DNA from 3 places in the Halomonas sp. MS1 genome. Region 3 is predicted to be linked to each of the others. Evidence: riboswitches for the same ligand, from Rfam matches in the RefSeq annotation. Region 3 holds a riboswitch; each other region holds the start of a gene.
The links. A riboswitch is a leader RNA that binds a small molecule or an ion and turns the genes downstream of it on or off. The one in region 3 is predicted to bind thiamine pyrophosphate.
Positions count from the first base shown of each region.

Region 1 (6,999 bases), 2.1 Mb from region 3:
TCGTACTGCTTGCAGATCTCACAGATCTCTTCGAAGTGGGTATACAGGAAACTTTCCTGGTGATGGTACAAGCACCACTTGGCCATGATAGAGCCGCCACGGCTGACAATGCCGGTCACTCGGTTGGCAGTCATTGGCACATAGCGCAACAGTACGCCCGCGTGAATGGTGAAGTAATCCACGCCCTGTTCAGCCTGTTCAATCAAGGTGTCGCGGAACACTTCCCAGGTCAGGTTTTCGGCAATGCCGTTGACCTTCTCAAGCGCTTGATAGATCGGCACTGTACCAATCGGCACCGGCGAGTTGCGGATAATCCACTCACGGGTCTCGTGAATGTTCTGGCCCGTGGAAAGGTCCATGATGGTGTCCGATCCCCAGCGGATACCCCAGGTCATTTTGTCGACTTCTTCTTCAATCGACGAGGTAACTGCCGAGTTACCCAGGTTGCCGTTAATCTTCACCAGGAAGTTACGGCCAATAATCATCGGCTCGGATTCTGGGTGGTTGATATTGTTGGGGATAATTGCGCGCCCACGGGCGACTTCGTCGCGCACAAATTCCGGCGTGATCTCTTCCGGCAATTTTGCACCAAAGCTCTGGCCAGGATGTTGATGACCAAGAATACGCTCAACTTCAGCGGTGCCTAATGTTTGGCGGCGCTGGTTTTCGCGAATGGCAATAAATTCCATTTCAGGAGTAATAATGCCCTGGCGCGCATAGTGCAGTTGGGTGACATTCTTACCCGGTTTTGCTCGGCGTGGGGTGCGCGTTAAATCAAAACGCAACTGGGCAAGCGTGGGGTCGTTAGCGCGGCGATTGCCGTACTCACTGGTGGGGCCGTCAAGGAACTCGGTATCGTTGCGCTCTTCAATCCAGGCGCGGCGCAGGGCAGGCAAGCCTTTGCGTAAATCGTTGTTGGCGGCTGGGTCGGTGTAAGGGCCAGAGGTGTCGTACACCAGTAGCGGCGGATTCTCTTCATCAATGCTGCTGGTTTTAGTGGGCGACAGGGTGATTTCCCGAAACGGCACGCGGATATCTGGTCGTGAGCCTTCAACGTACACCTTGCGCGAGGCGGGCAGCGGTTGAATGGCAGCCGCATCGACCTGAGCAGTTTCAGCTAAAAAATGGCTGGTTTTACTTTTTGAGGTCTTAGTTTTTACAGTTTCAGTTTCTAAAGTCTTCGTCATGACGGTCGTCTTCCTTCGTTGTTGATTATGGTTATTGTGTTGGCTTAATGGGTGAGGCTTTTGTCTGTTAGATCGCTGTCTATCAGATCCAGACCCATCTGCCAGAAATCGATTTCCAGACGCGTGGCGTCGCGGAAGATCTTGCTCAGCTCGGCAAAGCGGGCGGGGGTAACATCGGCCAGGCGGGCATTGAGCCATTCAAGCTCAGCCTGCATGGCGGCCTGAAACTCCTGGCTTTCGTACATCGCTATCCAGGCATCAAACGGGTTTTGGCTGCCGCGTAGGGTAGAAGGCTGAGCATTCAGCCAGTTGGCGATTTCGCCGTAGCCCACTAAGCAAGGAGCCAGCGCCACGTGCAAATCGAGCAGGTCGCCGCGATTGCCGGTGTCTAATACGTAGCGGGTATACGCCAAGGTGGCTCTGGCTTCAGGAAGCTCCGCCAGCTCTTGCTCGGAAATTCCCCACTCCTGGCAAAAGCCCACGTGCAGGCCTAGCTCTACATCCACAATGGCTTTTAAACCTTCATGGGCTTGGCGAAGATCAGCCAGCGTAGGGCTTTTATAGGCGGCCAACGCGTAGGCGCGGGCGAAGTGAATCAAAAACAGGTAATCCTGTTTCAAATAGTGGCGAAACGATGCTTCTGGTAGCGCGGCGGTACCCAGCTGGCGGACAAAATCATGCTCAATATAGGCGCGCCAGTCGTCATGGCAGGCATTAGTAAGATCAGCAAAGCGGTAGCCCATGGTGCCTCCGGGAGTAATGATCCGGAAGGTGGGCGGTTGAGATCGAGTAAATGGCGCAGAAGGTGGCGTGAAGCTAAGCCGAGGCCATCGCTTGATCCCTACGCCGGTACCCGCGTGCTCGTCATAGGAGCAGCGCATTAGCCGGATCAGGTTCAGCGGGACCAGCGCTTTGGCAGTATCAAGTGGATACGCCCTGCGCCATCTCAGCCGGATTCACCGGCACCCCGTCAAGCAGTTAGTGCCAAGCAGTCTAGGAGGACGAGAGAAGAGATGCAAGGGGCACGCGCAAGCACGCGAATTTTGGATATGCTGCCAAAATTGGCTTTGCTCTCTTGGGAATCAATGGGGTAGAGTCAAATTGGGTGGCTGCAAAACTCCAATGAATGTGCCGTCGCGTTTATTGGGGTTTTGTGGCGAGGCGTATAATCACTGTTAGTTTCCCCATGATTTTGAGACGTTAGCGAATGTATCAAGAAATAATTATTGATGAATGGAAGAAGGTAGAAGATCTTCAGCTTGAATTCTCTAATGAAATTTATAGAGGTCAAGCAGACAAGAATTGGGAAATTAGTACCTCTATTAGCCGCGCTTTAGGTGCGGAAGAAGATGATCCTAATAACTCAGAATTCTGGTTCTTAAGAGAATTTAAAAAAGGAGCAGCGCACTATATCTCTAATCTTCCAGAGCCTGATGACTATATCGGTTGGTTGGCGCTTATGCAGCACTATGGCACACCGACTAGATTAATAGACTTCACTCATTCATTTTATGTCGCATGCTATTTTGCATTAATTGGTTCAAAAGTTGATGCAGCTGTATGGTCGATAGACTTTAGCCTATTACACGATATTGGACACTCTACTTTTAGTATAAGACGTGGTAGCTTGAGAGATGAATGGGAAGATGATGTATATAGAGCCACTAATGGATTTTTAAAAAATATACTTTCCTCAGCTACAAATGCGTCAAGCTATTCAGAAAACCCCACTAAAGCTGGCATAGTCGCTATTGAGCCAATTCAATACAATTTGCGTTTAAGAGCACAGCAAGGGTTATTTGTACTTCCATTAGATATAACATCATCTTTTCTAGAAAACGTGAATGAGGCTTGCAGTGAGACTGAGCCAGTATTTAAAAAGTATATTCTGAAGAAAGAACTGAGATTCACTATCCTAGGGCACTTGAAACATATGAACATTACATCAGAAACGTTATTTCCTGGAATGGAAGGTTTTGCTAGGTCGATAGCACATAGAAGACTGGATGTATAGCTTAAGTGCAACTAACAAAGCCATTAAATTCGCTCCCTACGGTCGCCGGACGCTCGCAAGCTCGCGCCGTTTATGGCGGCGTTGAGCCTGTAGAAAAACTCCGCTGACGGCTAAGTTTTGGTAGGATCGAGGAAACAGACGAGGAGTGGTCAGCATGCCGCGCTTCAAAGCTTATAACTACGACCAGAACGCCATGGTGGTGATCAACTATCAAGATCAGCTCCAGCCAGGCACCTTTGAACACGCTGTGCACTACCTGATCGAGCACAAGCTCGACTTGTCCGTTTTCCATCCCCAGTACCGCAACGACGCGACCGGTCGGCTGGCCTATGATCCGGCCATCCTGTTGAAGATCATCCTGTTTGCCTACTCCAAAGGCATCACCTCCAGTCGTGAAATGCAGTGGTGCTGCGAGACCAATATTATTTTTAAAGCTCTTTCCTGCGATACCGTTCCCCATTTCACCACACTGGCCAGCTTCGTCAGTCGCCATGCCGATGAGATTGAAGCGCTATTCGAGCAAGTGCTGCTGGTGTGCCACGAACAAGGCTTACTGGGCAACGAACTCTTTGCCATTGATGGCTGCAAGATGTCCTCCGATGCCTCCAAAGAGTGGTCGGGTACGTTCAAAGAATTGGGCGAGAAACGGGAGAAACTGAGAGGCCTGATTCGGCATCACCTACTAGAGCACTACGCGCGTGATGAAGCTGAAACGGAAGCCGATCTGGATCGGGATATCCGGCGGGCCAAGACGATTCTCTCGCTAGATGCCGCCATGAACAAAGTTGACCGTTTCCTAAAGACGCACAGCCCAAGGATGGGGCGGGGGAAGCGAATCAAGGAAGTGAAGAGCAATCTGACCGATAACGAAAGTGCCAAAATGACGACCAGTAAGGGCACGATCCAGGGCTATAACGGTGTCGCTACGGTGGATAAAAAGCACCAGATCGTCATTGACGCTCAGGCCTTCGGAGAAGGCCAGGAACATCACACCTTGCAGCCCGTACTGGAAATGGTCGAAGCCCGTTTTAAGAAACTGGGGATTGCGGAGAATATCTACCAAAAAGGCACCGTCGTCACCGCCGATACCGGTTTCGCGAATGAAGCCAATATGAAGTACCTTCACGAGCGATGGATTAATGGCTATATCCCTGATAATCAGTTCCGCAGCCGAGATCCGAAATTCACCGACCAGAAAAACAAATACGGCAAGCGCCACCAGAACTTACCAGATAAAGGCTGGCGAGAGACGACGCCAGCTAGCGCGTTCCAGTTTGATCCAGTAGAGCTAACGTGTATCTGCCCAACCGGTGAAAAACTGTCCTATCGCGGGCAACGAGAAACTGACAATGGCAAGACCCGGGTACACTTTGAAGGGCGCTTGCTGCAATGTCGGCATTGCCCAAAGAAATACCGCTGTATGCAGAACCCGAGCTCGGCCGACCATCGCAACGGTGCAGGGCGACAAGTGTCTTTTATTATCGAGAACAAACGCTTACCCAATTACAATGACTGGATGAAGCATCGGGTTGATAGCCCCAAGGGCAAAGAAATTTACAGCCATCGCATGTCAGTCGTGGAACCCGTCTTTGGCAACATTGGCACAACGAAAAGACTGAACCGCTTCAGCCTTCGGGGTAAGCAAAAGGTGCAAGGCCAATGGCAGCTCTACTGCTTGGTTCACAATATTGAGAAGTTGGCGAATTACGGCCACTTGGCCGCGTTATGAAGGGCTTAGAGTGGAGTAAGTTGCTTTTTAAGAGCAAAAGGCCGTCTTCAACAAGCTTTAGCTGGGCGCTCAAGTGGCTAAATGCCGATATTAAGATGACTCAGCCAGATGACCGGCTGGGTAAATGAATAAGGACAACTGGCGGTGGAAATGGCTCGAAATCGGGTTTTTCTACAGCCTCGTTAGCTGTATAAGGGTCAACCAATGGAGTCTTTATCTAAACTTATTTCAGCGCTAGCCTCTCTTGCATGGCCAGCTATATTTGTTCTATTGATTTATAGATTTCATAATCCGATTCAAAAGCTTATCGAGTCTGCACGAGGAAGAAAGTTCACAATAAAAGTTGCTGGAAATGAGCTCACTATGGAAGAAGCCTCTGAGCAGCAGAGAAAGATACTTAATGATATGCAGTCTCGGTTGGCAGAAATAGAAAAGCACATAGAAAAAAAAGAAAAAATATCGCTTGGCAATGAGTCTAGGCCAGAGCCAAAAAGTAAGAGAATTCTATGGGTTGATGACAGCCCAAGAAACAATAGTTACTTGGTGGCTGCGCTTACTGATATGGGGCACTCGGTGGATATCGCGCTTTCCACGGATAAGGGCGTCAGTAAATTCAAAGAACGCTACTATGATATCGTTATATCAGATATGGGAAGACCTGAAGATGAAAAAGCTGGGATCACGTTGGCAAAGGCCGTTCACTCAATAAGGACAGGAGTCCCTTATTTTATCTTTTGTGGCGGTTGGGCTGCTAGGAATCTGCGTCAAGAGGCTTTGGATGCCGGTGTTTCAGAGATAACTTCATCTGGAACAACATTGTTGAGTCACCTTCCACTAGATAATGGCAGCTAACACCTATGAGCCTTCTGTCTGTCAATAGGCCGTAGTGTTTTTATTGGCCGCGTAAGCGGTCAATATGAAGTCCCTGAGCCAGTGATCCTACTTCATCTGTCATCGTTGGCTGTGAATGGCTTACAGCAAACACCTATTGAGGCTCTCTTAGTGTGATCGTTAATCACTGCCAGACTAGGTTGCTCCCTGCAAGTTGGTCTGGGGCACTAGACATTCATCGGTTAACCAGCATCTGTCCTATTCAAACAGCGGGTTACTTTATAGTCCCAGTTAGTTTCAGGTTCAGCGCCGGTGTAAGCTCACTCGCTCAGGGTATTGGTGCACGCCAGCAGGATGGATAATCAAAGCGACGGGCTTCGAGTTGGGTGTAGTAGAAGCAGGGTTTTAGGTCTGAATAACCAGTCAGCACGACGTCACCCCTAGTTTCAGCACACTCCGTAATGATCCAGTTAGACGTTGATCATCATCCTGCTGCGTGACTAACTCGTTAAAAAGCGTTGTTCATCAAACACCTTTTCGTTTTTTAACATGCGACGTCACCCCCTAATGAAAGTTGCATACAGGATAGCAACGCCTGACGATACGGCCGAATGCATCGCCTTGAGAGGAAAAACGAGAGAAAATGCGTTCTCTGTCGAACAATTGGAAGAACTCGGTATTACTTTAGATAGCTGGAAAGCAGGAATTAGCGATGGCTCCTTACCGGGTTACGTTGGTGTTTGTGAAGGGAAGATTATTGGCTATTGCTTCGGTGATAGCCGCGCTGGAGAAATTGTTGTCTTGGCACTATTACCAAAATATGAAAGTAAAGGTGTTGGTAAAGTACTATTAGATCAAATGATTGAGTCTTTCCACTCTATAGGATTCGAAAGACTTTTCCTCGGATGCTCATCCGATCCGAAAACTCGTTCATATGGTTTTTATAGACACCTAGGCTGGCGCTCCACTGGTCTATTTGATGATGCGGGCGATGAGATACTTGAATACTTCACTAATAAAAAGTGAATTTATAATTGGCACTAACAAATCGTTCGCTTCGCTCACTGGGACGGGCTAAAGCGCGCCCCTTAACCAAACGTTATGGTCGCCTACTAAGGAGAGTACTTTGAGCAAGGCAGTAATTTGTAACTCACTCGAAGAAGTTCGTGAAAATATCGACAGGATTGATCGTCGAATCGTTAGCCTGCTGGCAGAGCGTGGCGGTTATGTGAAGCAAG
Region 1 covers NZ_CP098926.1:2,686,270-2,693,268, forward strand. The annotation lists gene thiC (phosphomethylpyrimidine synthase ThiC) at 1-1,187, opposite strand, end outside; gene tenA (thiaminase II) at 1,232-1,930, opposite strand; TPP riboswitch at 2,009-2,167, opposite strand; gene NF683_RS12185 (FRG domain-containing protein) at 2,395-3,201, shown strand; gene NF683_RS12190 (transposase) at 3,356-4,930, shown strand; gene NF683_RS12195 (response regulator) at 5,135-5,782, shown strand; gene NF683_RS12200 (GNAT family N-acetyltransferase) at 6,329-6,787, shown strand; gene NF683_RS12205 (chorismate mutase) at 6,888-6,999, shown strand, end outside.
Region 1: it holds a riboswitch for thiamine pyrophosphate, as region 3 does, so the genes downstream of both, tenA (thiaminase II) here and NF683_RS00855 (SLC5/6 family protein) in region 3, are expected to answer to the same signal.

Region 2 (6,999 bases), 1.6 Mb from region 3:
GTGGAGCAATGCCTGGCGATCATTGGCTGCAATGTGCTTGCTCACCCACTGGGCAAACTCATCTACCCAGGCGGGGGCGGGGCTGCCCTGGGGAAGCGTTTCATATAAGTTATGGGTCAGGCTGCCCGAGCCAATAATCAGAACCCCTTCTTTTCGCAATGCTGATAGGCGTTCGCCGAGCGTGACTAGCGCGTCATTTTCCCAGCGCACAGGTAGCGACAGGGAAACGACCGGTACATTGGCCTCCGGAAACATCAGCGAAAGTGGTACCCAGGCGCCGTGATCAAGGCCGCGCTCTACGCGTTCGGCACCCAATAACAGCGCAATTTGTTCAGCCAAATCAGGGTTGCCAGGAGCCGGATACTGGCACTCGAAAAGAGCTTGTGGAAACCCGCCAAAGTCATGAATCGTCTCTGGTTGTGCGCTAGTACTGACCTTGAGCGTAAGACTCTCCCAGTGGGCTGATACGACGACCACCGCACGAGGGGAGAGGCGCTTCCCCAGCTCGCGTAGGAAAGCGTGGGCCGGCGTTTTATTCAGCGCCAGCATGGGGGAGCCATGAGAAATATACAGGCTGGGTAGCATCTTAGTACCTCCGTTAGCCTATAGGGGGCTAATGATGCCCGCACAAGCCGAAGCCAATGCGGGCAGAGCGGTTAAGCGAATTTGCGGCTGACAACAGCGCTACCGCCACCTAGGCCTGCCTGTACCACCAGAGCAATCGTCCAGAAAATAGGGAATTCCCAGCCACCACCCGGGTTCGAGAACAGCCAGCCATTACCCAGGTGTACCGAGGCTGCACCTAACAGTACGGGGACTAGAGCAAGGCTTACCCAACGAGTATAGATGCCCAGTAAAAGTGCTAGGCCACCACCTACTTCGGCAGCAATGGTTAAGTAAGCAAGAACACCTGGTAAGCCCAGGGATTCAAAATAGCTGACAGTGCCTGGCAGGGTGAAGACAAACACCTTAAGCAAGCCGTGAGCTAAGACCATCACGCCCAAACTGATACGTAGCAAGGCGGTGGCATGGAGGGTGAGTGGTGAAGTATTAGTAGTGGTCATAGCGGTCTCTCTTAGTCGCGAGCATCACGTTGGATGCGATAGTGCCACTTTACAGATGAAAGCCACTGAGATAATCCACTGTTCTTGCACTTCACTGTTGCGATAAAGGCGACAATCCGAGCTCGATTTCCCATACTGGTGGGTCACCCCACGCCGCCGCCAACAACTCAATGAAGCGCTCTACTTTGGCAGGTAAATAGCGTCGGGCTGGGTAAAGCGCATGGATGTCTAGCAACGCCGGCGGTAAGTTCTGCAAAATCGGCACTAAGCGCCCGCTCGCAATGCTATCAGTCACTAAAAAGCTGGGCTGTTGCGCTATCCCTAAGCCTGCTTCAGCTGCATGCGTCAGCATATCGCCATTATTACTCTCTAGGGGGCCAGAAATACTGAGTAGTTGATGGCCAATCCGCCAATCGCCACTGTTTTGGCCGCTTCGGTAGCGAAGGCAGCGGTGAGATGCCAAGTCTTCACTAGTCAGCGGCGTGCCATACTGGGCGAGGTAATCAGGTGATGCGCAAAACAGCATCCGGCACTGAGTGAGCCGTCGCGCCACTAAGCTAGAGTCGGGCAGGTTGCCAATGCGAATAGCGACATCGTAGCCCTCTTCCAGCAAATCAACGCGGCGGTCGTTTAGATCCAAACGCACCTCAAGCCCTGGGTGCGTTTGCATAAACTGTGCAACCAACGGTGAAAGATAGCGTGTGCCGAAGCTCATCGGGCCATTGATACGCAGCCGCCCGTTCACCGTACTGGTACCACTGCCGATCTCTGCCGCTGCCTCGTCCAAAGCGACCAAAATGCTTTGCGCGCGAACGAGATAGCGTTCGCCTGCTTCCGTGAGGTGCAGCCGCCGGGTGGTGCGCTGAATAAGCCGAGCACCCAGTGCCTCTTCAAGCGCCATCACTTGGCGAGATACCCGCGTGCGAGAAAGGTCTAGCGCCTCGGCCGCGCGGGTATAGCTACCCAGCTCAGCGACCTTTACAAACGCCGCGATATGGTCGAACTGGGTCATTGCGCGTGGAATGCCTGTGCAGCCAGGCGGGGGTCTGGCTGGCCACAAATAGCAGAAATAACCGCAACACCGTTTGCCCCAGCGGCTTTCACTTGAGCAATGTGTTCAGCTTTTAACCCGCCAATCGCGACGCTGGGAAGTTGGCACGCATTGGCAAGCTGTGCCAGCCCATCAAAGCCAATGGGCTGGGCGTGGTCTTGTTTACTGCCAGTCGAAAACACGGGCCCTAAGCCGACGTAATTGAGCAATTCGACAGGTGCCTCCTGAAGTTGGGCTGGGGTGTTAATTGAAAGCCCGATAATGGCGTGCTGGCCGAGCGTGCTTCGCGCTGCTTGAACAGCCGTGTCGCTTTGCCCGAGATGTAAGCCATCCGCTTGGCTGGCGAACGCCACGTTCAGGCGATCATTAATGATCAGAGGGACGCCACTGCCTGCCAACATCGCTTTGAGACGCTTGGCCTGGGCGATCATGTGCTCGTCACTAGCGTGTTTATCGCGTAATTGCACCATGGTAATGCCGCCCTGCACAGCAGCTTCAACCGTTTTTTCCAGACCCATGCCAGCGCATAGACCCGCATCGGTGACTAAATAGAGTGAAAGATCAAACGGCATGCACCGCCTCCCATTGAGCAAGGGTCGAAAGGTCGTCAGGGGATAACTGATACAGCGCGTCCAATAGCGCCACTTGGAAACTGCCAGGGCCTTGAGCCTGCTCGCCTGCACGGCTTCCAGAGATGCTGAAACACGCCAAGGCGGCCAAGCTGGCCTCCAGCGGCTGCTCGTGGTTTGCGGCCACAAAGCTTGCCACCAGCGCACTCAATCCGCAGCCCAAGGTAGTCACGCGAGGCATGAGTGCGTGCCCACCTTTAAGCCGATAATGATTCGTGCCATCGGTAATGAAATCGCTCTCGCCAGTGACCGCCACCACGCAGCGATGTTGCTGTGCTAACGCAATGGCAGCGGCTGTAGCTTCTTGGGTGCTAGCAGTTGCATCGACCCCACGCCCTTGGCTGGCTAATCCGTTAAGTACTTGAATTTCTGAGGCGTTGCCACGAATAACGCTAGGCTGATAAGCCAGCAGCGTCTCACAAACACGCAGGCGAAATGCGGTAGCACCAACAGCCACAGGATCAAGCACCCACGGAATATGGTTTTCATGAGCAGTGCGCGCGGCGACTGCCATGGCATCAGCCCAAGGGGAAGAGAGGGTGCCAATATTAATCGATAGCGCGCCAGACATAGCCGTGAACTCCGCCACTTCTTCTTGAGCATGCAGCATGGCGGGGGAAGCACCTGCCGCCAATAGCAAGTTAGCGGTGCTATTCATCGCCACATAGTTGGTAATGCAATGTACCAGCGGTGTGGCAGCGCGCATATCGCGGAGATAATCGCCGAGTGGGCGTGAAGGCATAATATCCTCCCGGCTGGGAGGTGATGCAGCTGCACCACGACTCCCTACGCCGGTGTTATCCGGTTCAGGTTCAAAGGGTGCTTCTCAGCCCGTTAAGCAAGGGCGCCCCTGTCGTGATGGTACTATCCTTGGCTTAGATCAATCTGTAAAGCCTGGGCAGCGCGATGAGCAACTATCAACGAAACGAGATGCGTGTTCCGTAGGTGAGCATCTCATCAGGCGTCATCGCTTTACCCTCAACACCAATCATTTCATCGCCACACTGGTCGGCAAACGTAAGCACTCCATGCGTGAGACCCAGCTGTCCAAGGGTGTCGCGAATTTCACCGGTGCCCAAAAACGTGCTGACATGACCCTCAGCATTGGTTAAATCAGAGACACCGTTCGCGTGATGGAAGCGAACCTTATAGATACCATCCATTGATTCAACTTCCACAATCGGTGAAAAGCCATTGTGTATGGCACGGGCTAACTGCTTTAACGTTATGTGGTCACCGAGGGTCATATCAATCGCAGTCATGGAAAACTCCTGTGGACGCCTCAAAGGTGGGGCATCGCTCATGTTGCGGGAACTGCTTTTTGTAAAGTTTATGAATAATAAGTGTAGGGTTTTTGTTTAGTATTGCCAGTGCGCTTAATGTGACACTGCGTTAGTGAATCCTACATGCTTGTAAAGGCTGGTATTATGGCTCTAAAGCCCTCATGGTAAGCGGTAAGTGAGGCTCAATGGATTCAATGATCAGCATTAGCGACAGGAGAGCAAAATGAGTTTTCAAGGCGAACAACATTCCGGCGTCGCGCCCGTAGCGCCGCAAACCCAAGGGTTTCGCTTAAATCACACCATGCTGCGGGTGAAGGATCCCGAACGCGCGCTAGCGTTCTACTCCAAGGTCTTTGGAATGCAGGTGCTACGCCGATTGGATTTCGAAGAGATGCAGTTTTCGCTCTACTTCCTAGCCAATATAGAAAGCAGCGATAACGTGCCAGAAGATACTCAAGCACGCACTGCCTGGACCTTCAGTCAGAAAGGCTTGCTGGAATTGACGCATAACTGGGGCACAGAAGATCAGCAGGATTTTGCCTATCACGACGGTAACGCTGAGCCTCAAGGGTTTGGTCATATCTGCTTTAGTGTGCCTGACTTAGAAGCTGCTCAAGCATGGTTTGATGAGCATGAGGTAACGTTCATCAAGCGCGCGGACCAGGGTAAGATGAAAGACGTTATCTTTGTCAAAGATGCAGATGGCTACTGGATCGAAGTGATTCAGGCAGACCGCATGGCAGCCATGGGCGACTAATATGGCCCACTTGCTGTTTCGGCTACGCCACGTGACCGATGAAGAGGCGTTGGAAGTACGCCAGTTGCTCGATGAGCAGGGCTTTGATGTCTATGAAACCCAGGCGGGCTTTTTTCGCCTGGGTGTCGATGCCATTTGGCTGCGTAACACCGCTCAGCGCGAGGCCGCTGAAACGGCATTGGCGGCGTATCAGGAAAAGCGCCAAGCTAACGCGCGGCGAGAGCACGAAGAAGCGGTTGCCAGTGGCAATGCACCAACATTATGGCGGCGCTTCCTTGCCCACCCCGTGCAGGTCGTCCTGGTAATCGTCGCCGTGGTGCTGATCGCCCTATTAACGCTGCTGCCGTTTATTGGCTTGGTAGGCTAGATTTGTAAACAGTTTTGTAGATTAGCTGGGTAGCTTAACAGTGGCTAAGTGCCCGCGTTTTAGATAAAGCTGCACGCCTTCATTACCCGCGCGTAACTGAGGTGCCGCACCTACTGGGTAGCGGCACCAGCTGCCGGTAGCATATTCCTGCTCATCACTGAGCAGAGAGCCTTCCAGCACAAACAGCTCTAAACCACCGGCAAGCGGTGGATAAGACACCAGTGTATCGGCTTCCCAGTGCTCTAGGCTGACTCGCTCTGGGCCATACTGTTTTGAACTATAGGTGTGCAGCATTTTGTAAGTAATACCTGGCCGTCGGTCGGGCTGCCAGGGAAGCCTATGGGCAGGCACGGCCAGTTGCAAAATATCGTTTTCATCAAACTGGTGTAGCTTCACCAGAATAAGTGCGCCTTCTTCGCCTATTTGCGGGGTATGACCAGTGCCAATCGGGTTGCGTAAGTAGCTACCTGCCGGGTAACGGCCATGCTCATCGGCAAAGACACCTTCCAGCACTAAAATTTCTTCACCACCACCATGAGTATGGCGATTGAACTGGCTGTTGGGCGCGTAGCGTACCAAGCTGGTGGCTCTGGCGACTTCGTCGCCAATGCGGTCTAGCATCATGCGCTCTACACCAGCGCTGGGGGAGTCCACCCAACGGTACTGATCCGGCGTGACACTGGCAAAGTGGCTAAAATCGGCGTTTAGGCGCATGGTATTGGCTCTTTGCAGGGATGAAAATTCGCAGCAGTAGTGCAAGTCTCTCCATCCCTGGGACAAAATGCAACGCAAAAAAATACCGCCCAACGGCGGTATTGTTTAGGGTGCTTCGGCCAGGGTTGTCAGGATATGGTGTGCGGCCTGAATACGCGCCTGATTTGGGTAGTTCCGGTTTGCCAGCAGAACAATACCTAACTGCTGGCTGGGCACAAAGGCCACATAAGCGCCGAAGCCGTTGGTCGCACCGGTCTTGTTGTAGAGCGCTTCCTGTCTGGGCGGCAATGGAGGGCTCAAAGGGCTGGCAGGGTTAGCTTCCAATACCACCTCAAGCGAGTTGCCTTCCAGCAGCGAGTCGAGTGCCACCGGGTAGGCATAGCTTTCCCAGCCCAGTCCTTGGGTCATATTGCTGACCTCAAAGTACCCCGTGCGTGTGGCCGCCAAGGCTTGGCTTAGTGGCTCATTCAGCCCAGCGCCACTCATATTGGCTTCCACCAGCGTTAGTACGTCTGCAGCAGTCGATTTTAATCCGTAGGCCTGGGCATCCAGCATGCCTGGGTTCACCCGAATGGGCTCATCCTGTTTAGAGTAACCGTAGGCATAGTGCGCCTGCTGTGCCTCGGGCACCTGAAAGTAGCTATGCTTAAGCCTTAGCGGGGCGAGCAGCGCCTCCTTCATCGCCATCTCGAAGGGCTGGCCCAGGCTTTGTGCGGCGAGATAACCGAACAGGCCCAGGCTCGGGTTGGAGTAGAGCCGGTGGCTGCCAGGGGCGAATTCCGGTTGCCATTGGCGATAGTAGTCGATCATTGCCTCTTCGCTTTGAACCGACTCAGGGAACTGCAGCGGGAGCCCTCCTGCGGTATAGGTGCCGAGTTCCAGCAGGCTGATCTCATCGAAGGCGCTGCCTTCAAGTTCCGCCAGGTAGCGGCTGGCCGGGTCGGAAAGCGAGAGGGCGCCGCTAGCCTGGGCATAGCCAGCGAGCGCAGCCGTAAAAACCTTGCTGACAGAGCCGAGTTCGAAGAGCGTTTCATCGGTGACCGGAATCTCCGCTTCTTGATTGGCGAGGCCATAATTAAAGTAGTGCTGCTGGCCGTTAATGCTAAGCGCGACCGCCATTCCCGGGATGCGATG
Region 2 covers NZ_CP098926.1:1,815,138-1,822,136, forward strand. The annotation lists gene NF683_RS08210 (DODA-type extradiol aromatic ring-opening family dioxygenase) at 1-585, opposite strand, end outside; gene NF683_RS08215 (DoxX family protein) at 657-1,064, opposite strand; gene NF683_RS08220 (LysR family transcriptional regulator) at 1,156-2,076, opposite strand; gene thiE (thiamine phosphate synthase) at 2,073-2,687, opposite strand; gene thiM (hydroxyethylthiazole kinase) at 2,677-3,486, opposite strand; TPP riboswitch at 3,511-3,606, opposite strand; gene NF683_RS08235 (hypothetical protein) at 3,662-4,006, opposite strand; gene gloA (lactoylglutathione lyase) at 4,251-4,784, shown strand; gene NF683_RS08245 (DUF6164 family protein) at 4,786-5,151, shown strand; gene NF683_RS08250 (cupin domain-containing protein) at 5,173-5,865, opposite strand; gene ampC (class C beta-lactamase) at 5,971-6,999, opposite strand, start outside.
Region 2: it holds a riboswitch for thiamine pyrophosphate, as region 3 does, so the genes downstream of both, thiM (hydroxyethylthiazole kinase) here and NF683_RS00855 (SLC5/6 family protein) in region 3, are expected to answer to the same signal.

Region 3 (6,999 bases):
CGCAATCTTCCAGGTGTTTTCGCCGCGTTTAACAATCTGTCGCTGACGCCAGTCTTCAGCAAAGATACGCACAGAATGGCTGCCAAGAAAAATCAGCAGGCCAATAATCATGATGGTCATAAAAGTAGCTCTCAGGTTATTTGCAGGTCATTGGTCGACTGCGAGGATGCCACACTAGCGCTCCAACCACATGACCAACTATCAACTTTTCGCTACCAGCGATCATCTGGCTCATTTTAAAACCAGTTTTTACGCTTAAATAACCAAATTAAACAACCTCCGATACCCAGCATGGCTCCCCAAACAAAAAAGTATCCGTACTGATAGCGCAGCTCTGGCATGTACTCAAAGTTCATGCCGTAAATACCGGCAATAAACGTCAGTGGCACAAATATGGCAGTAATCACCGTTAATACGCGCATGGTGATATTTAGCTGGTGAGAGGAAATCGAAATGTAACCATCAATGAGATCACCGCAAATGTCGTAATACATTTGTGTCAGTGTATATAGGCGCTCAAAGCGCTCCTCTACATCCGTGATGGCATGCAGCGTTTCACTTTCTCCGCGTGGCAGATGGGCATAGTCATAGGCAGTAAGCTCTTGGGTAATGCCTTTGTGGTAGCTAAAAATACGGCGCATCTTTACCAATCGTGAACGATAGGCGGTGATTTTCCGCATCAGCACATCATTACCAGCCTCTAAAAGCTCATCTTCTATATCGCTTAGCTCACTCTCAAACTCCAGTAAGCTATCGATGTAGAAGCCTGCTGAGATGTACATAATTTTCAGCGCGACACGCTCGGGAGATAGCGCCAGCAGTGTTTTTCCGTGCTCACTAAAGAGCCGTTCAATACTAAGCGCCTCACCAGCGTGCAGCGTGATTAGAAAACGCTCTCCAATAAAGAGGCACACCTGCTGAGGCACAAAGTTTAGCTGAGCATCAAAAGATGAAATACCTCGGTAAATAATCAGGGTATGGTGCTCAAACTCTTCAATTTTCGGCGGATGGCGCTCTTTGTGGGCATCTTGAATTGCCATTGGATGACAATCAAAACGCTCCAATAGCTGGCGTTCACTCTCCTCAGGCTCACCTTTCATGTCTATCCATAGGTGGCTACCGGGCGTCGTTTGCCAGTCATCAATGAGGCGTTCATCGCCTTCGCGCACATCGCCTTCTGATGTCGTTAGTAGGCTGCGAATCATGATCGTCCCTGTTAATTTGGCTCACGGCTTAACGTTACGGCCTAACGCTTCGTCGATTAGGCAGGTATGCCAGTGTAACGCTGACGACAATAGACGCCAGTAACGCCCCTAGAAAAGGCCCTAACGTTGGGATACTGCCTGGAAAGGTAGCCGCCATAATGCCAGCCGTAACGCTTCCCTGGCTTAGCCACCCCGGCAGTATTGCCCCTGCTAATCCAGCCATGCCGCCACCAATCGCCGCCACTGGCGTCATACGTTGCCACAGGCCAAGCAGCACAGGCACCACGATGGCAGCGCAAAGTAAGTCGGCTATCAAGAAGAGCCGTAGAACTGACAATCCTTGCAGGGCAATAAATACCACCGGCACCATCATTGCGACCGTTATCCAACGTGCGGTCGTTAAAGATGTTGCATGTCGTTCACCGCCACGCCCGACTATCAGCGACGCTATACCGTTTTGCAGCGTATCGACACTTGAGGTCACTAGCGTGACTGCTAACACCAATGCAGGTAACGCCACCCAGGCAGGCGCATCTGTTAACAGCGCAAAGAAAGGAATAGGTGGCTCTCCCAAAGCAACACCGCTCATGGCGGCCATGATGCCGATACCGCCGATCACCATCACAACCAGTACGGTCAGCCCGCCGCCTAGCCAAGCGCCTCGACCTAAGCTCTGGTCATCCTGAGCAGCCCACACACGCTGCCAATAGCCTTGGTGAAAAAGATTGGCGGCGGTCACCGCAATCACAAGCGTCAGGGCAACACTCAGCGCGCTTGCGATAGGAATAGAGGGCATGACGGCGTCATTCGGCATGGCTGGCAGCCGCCAAATCGCAACGCTACCCACAGCCAATAACAGGGCTAGCAAAAGCCATGCCTGCCAGCGATCCGTTGCGAGGCTTGCGCGCAACCCACCAATCACCGTATACACCAAGGTAGTGAGCGCAACGCCAATAATCACTAGTGCAGGTGGTACATCGGAAAGCAGTGCGGTAATAGCACCTATCGCCGTCAGTTCCGCTGCTAAAAAACAGCCCATGTAGGCTACGGACACCAGCAGCACCCAATGACGCACCCCCTTGCCGTAACAAGCGTGGGCGAATTCGGCAATGCTTCTGCCTTCTGGCAATGCGCGACGAATTTTTGGTCCGTACAACCCCAACACGATAAACGGCAGCGCAGAGCCAATGGCATAGCCTGCCAACGCTAACGGACCAACAAAGGCACCAATTTCAGGCGGCGCAAACAGAATCCAGGCGCCCATTCCCGAGGCTAAAAAGGAGAAGCCAAGTGTGGAAGCGGTTTGCGAATTTCGTGCCGTGACATAGTCATCAAGCGATCCCTGCACATGACGTGCACGCAGGCCCAGAAAAGCAAAACAGAATAGCGCCGCACCAAGTACGGCTGACGTTAGGTAAGGCATGTCGCACTTCCTCCGCCGGTATGAACCGGATCAGGTTCCAGGGTCTGCGCAGTGCGCATTCTCAGCCCAACAGCTGCGGGCTCCCCTGGCGACAGTGAATGGAGACGCTATCCTCGGTGAAAGCGGCTCGTTAGTAAAGGCTGGGCGTTAGTAAAATTTATCCGTGAGTAACGCCTAGATGTGCGTCTGTATCCTGCTAACGCGGTAGGCGGCCCATCAAATAAAACTCCTCATTGGGGGGCGTACCCGTCATGGTAACTAATCGATTCGACATGCCGAAAAAAGCAGCAATGGCGCCAATATCCCAACAGTCCTCTAGCGTAAAACCTACTTTCTCTAAGGTTGTTTGCCACGTGGCAGAGAACTCCCCAACTTCAATCCCGCAGTGCAATGCAAAATCCAGCATGACACGATGGCGTTCGCTTAGCCCTGCCGCTAGATGATTGATAGCGACATTGTCAGCGACTAAAGGGTCTTTACTATAAATTCTCAATAGCGCGCCATGGGCAACAACACAATAGAGACAACGATTGCGAGCACTGGTAGCCACAACAATCATCTCTTTTTCAGCTTTAGTCAGCGTGTCGGATTCACGCTCCATCAAAGCATCGTGATAAGCAAAAAAAGCGCGAAACTCCTCAGGGCGATGCGCCAGCATTAAGAACACATTGGGCACAAATCCCGCCTTGCTTTGCACTTTTAATATTGCATCGCGAACATCGTCAGGCAGTTCATCCAACGTTTCTGGTACACGGAAACGGCTAAGTCGATTAGTCATCGTTACACCTCATTTGCTGATTAAGCTTTAAATTTTTGTTTTGATTAAACAATCATGCTGTTGGATAACGCGATTCGGTAACAAAACACTAAACAAAGTGACTTTCAATCGTGGCTAACGCTGTCCATACTCTCAACTATTCAATGACCTATAAGCCGTGCAGTAAATGCAGCAAACGGCAATTAACAGGGACACCAAAATGCATTATTCCGAAGCCAAAGAGCATACGCCTGGGCGCTTGCATACTCTTTTTGCCGACCCTTATTGCGCGTTTAAAAACGACACCGATGAGCGTCAGCTGCATATCCGGATAATGCTGCACACCCTTCTGGCACTGCCTATGCATCACGCGCGTGCCACGCTCCGGGTTATCCATGGCTGGGAAAACGGCGGCTTCGAGCCAAGTGATCTAAAGCACAAGGACTTCCCGCTTGCCTCTTTAGATGATTTCCACCGAGTGGTTAACGAGGTCTCCCCGAACCCTCAAGAACACGAGACGTCGTTAAGCGCTAGCACGCCGCTCCTCTCAGCACCACTGGCGAGCATATTCGCCAGTGCAGAAGCCGATGGCATCATCGTTTCTGACACGCTGCGCAGCACACCTGCCCGCTGGCCTGCTTTGAAAGGCGGTTTAGCCATTTATACGCTCTTCAAAATGTATCATCGCTTAGTTTATGGCGAAGATGATAACTACCGCTGCTCTCAGTGTGAAACGCCTGATGGCCTGCGTGAGCTGCATGAATTTCATCTTGAAGAAGGCGAATTTGCACTGTTAGTTCCTCACAACGCAAAAACGCAAACGGCCACCCCCACCATTCTCGTTATGCACGCCAGTCAGCTTGGCCCTATCGGCCAACTCCTAAAAAGAAGCCTGCCGTTATTTCAGAATACTTAAGCCGAAACGTTAAAAGCCCCGCTTATCGCGGGGCTTCTCCATGGTGCAATTAACTCAACGAAATAGTGCTATTAATACCGCTAGATACATTTTCTGGCTCAAACCAGCGGGCAGTGACCGTTTTGGTCTGCGTCCAGAAGGTAATTGCCTGCTTGCCATTCGGCCCCAAGTCGCCAAGCTTGGAAGCTCGCGAACCCGTAAAACTGAAGTAAGCGACGGGTACAGGGATCGGCACGTTGATACCAATCTGGCCTACGTCGATATCCGTTTCAAAGCGCCGTGCTACCCAACCTGAGTTGGTAAAGATCGACGTACCGTTGCCGTTAGGGTTAGCGTTGATAAACGCAATCGCGTCATCCAGCGTCTCCACACTGACCACGCATAGCACTGGGCCAAAAATTTCTTCCCGGTACACCGTCATATCAGCGGTCACATCGGCAAATAGAGTTGGGCCAACAAAGTTGCCGTTTGGATAGCCCTCTACCGTGCAACCACGGCCGTCCACCAGCAGCTTAGCGCCCTCTTTCTCACCCGCTGAAATCAGGCGTTCAACGCGCTCTTTCGCTTGTGGTGAGACAAGCGGCCCTAGGTCTGCATCGCGCTGAGTGCCAGGACCGACTTTCATGCTGCGCGCGCCTTCCTCAATATCTTTCAGCCACTCTCGCGCTTCACCGACTAGCACGACAACCGAGTTAGCCATGCAGCGCTGGCCAGCAGCACCAAACGCCGAGCCGAGTAGGCTATCAATCGCCTGACTGCGGTTGGCGTCCGGCATTACAACGCAGTGGTTTTTAGCTCCCATCATCGACTGCATACGCTTTCCAGCGGCGGCGGCACGGTTGTAAAGCAAGGAGCCCACATGGGTCGAGCCAATAAACGAAAGTGCTTTAATATCCTGATGGTCGGCGATTTGGTTGGCAACATCAGGACCGCCATGAACCACGTTTAAAACGCCGGCGGGGACGCCCGCTTCATGGGCAAGTTCAACCAGTCGCATGGTGGAACTAGGGTCTTGCTCAGACGGTTTCAGGACAAAGGTATTTCCCGTTGCGATGGCAAGCGGGAACATAAAACAGGGCAGCATAATCGGGAAGTTGAAGGCGGTAATGCCCGCGCCAACGCCCAGCGGCTGGTGCATGGTGTAAACATCGACTTCATTCGCGGCGTTTTCCGCCAGTTCACCCAACTGCAGCGACGTAATTGAACAAGCGTGTTCCACGACCTCTAAACCGCGCCCTACTTCACCTTCAGCGTCAGGCAAAGTTTTGCCGTGCTCTTCGGTGATTAGCGCGGCTAATTCAGCGGTATTTTCGCGTATCAGTGCCTGAAGTTTCAGCATGATGCGCATGCGCTTGCCAAGCGGCACTTTACGCCACCCTTTAAAAGCTGTTTTAGCGCTGGCAATCGCACGTTCCACCTCTTCGGCGGTACAAAATGGTACACGGGCAACCACTTCCTGAGTCGCAGGATTGACCACATCACGCCAATCCTGGCTTTGTGACATGACTGGCTGGCCATCGATATACATAGGGATTTCACGAACGGACATGACTTCCTTCCTCAACGTTGTGTTTGTTATGAGACGCAAAGATGAACCCTAGGGTATATCAGCAAGTTGACGTAAACGTCAATTAGCCACTTGATAAAGAGTTAGCCAGCTCAGCGCTGAGCAAGCAGCCAGGGGCTGATGTTCCGCCATTAAAAGGCATCATAAACGCCGTGGAGAACATCAGTTCTGCTAGAGGTTGAAATGGGTGTGATAGCGATTAACGCTGGATAAGCCCGTTGGTTAACCACGGCAACCAGGCGAGAAGAACAAGGGTCACTAACGTTGCTAGCAAAAACGGCAGCAGCGAGCGAAATATTTTAAGCGGCGACGCGCCGGTCATTGAGGAAGCGATAAACAGCCCTGCCCCTACGGGGGGCGTTAACAACCCCATTACCAGGGTTAAACACACCACTACACCAAACTGATAGGGGCTAATAGCGAATTGGCTTTGGGCAATGGGCATTAAAATCGGCACCACTAAGATTAGCGCCGCAATGCCATCAATCACCATTCCCACTAACAGCAGTGCGCCAATCACCAGTAGCAAGAACACGAAGGGGTCGCTGGTCAACGCGGCAATCCATGCGGCGGCCATTTGCGGAAGCTGCTCATAAATCACCACCCAGCCAAACACGCCAGCGGCGGCAATCAGCATAATGACCAACCCCGCATTAATCGCTGTGCGCGTTAGCACCTGGGGTAACTGGCTTAAACGCAGGTCACCGTAGACAAAGCGGCCCATGATTAAAGCCGCTAGAGAGGCCAGCGCAGCCGACTCGGTTGGCGTGGCAACCCCCCACAAAATACCGCCAATAATGATCACGGGAATGAGCAGTGCAGGCAGCCCCCAAAGCAGGTCATGAAGCGCCTGAGAGCGAGTAGGCCACTGGCCTTTAGGGTACTGCTGAACCAAACCTACCAAGGCAATCACGATAAAAAAGCTGGTTCCCAAAAGCAGCCCTGGCAACAACCCAGCAATAAACATTTCCGCAATAGGCACTTGGGCCATGACGCCAAACAACACAAACAGCATGGAAGGTGGAATAATCGGCGACAGTAGCCCACCCGCGGCGGTAATCGCTGCGCTGTAGGATTTGTCATAACCTTCCTGCTCCATTGCTGGCACCATTGCACGAGACATAATGGCAA
Region 3 covers NZ_CP098926.1:176,519-183,517, forward strand. The annotation lists gene NF683_RS00845 (NnrU family protein) at 1-120, opposite strand, end outside; gene corA (magnesium/cobalt transporter CorA) at 237-1,205, opposite strand; gene NF683_RS00855 (SLC5/6 family protein) at 1,240-2,628, opposite strand; TPP riboswitch at 2,618-2,725, opposite strand; gene NF683_RS00860 (peroxidase-related enzyme) at 2,825-3,406, opposite strand; gene NF683_RS00865 (hypothetical protein) at 3,606-4,301, shown strand; gene NF683_RS00870 (CoA-acylating methylmalonate-semialdehyde dehydrogenase) at 4,351-5,850, opposite strand; gene NF683_RS00875 (TRAP transporter large permease) at 6,068-6,999, opposite strand, start outside.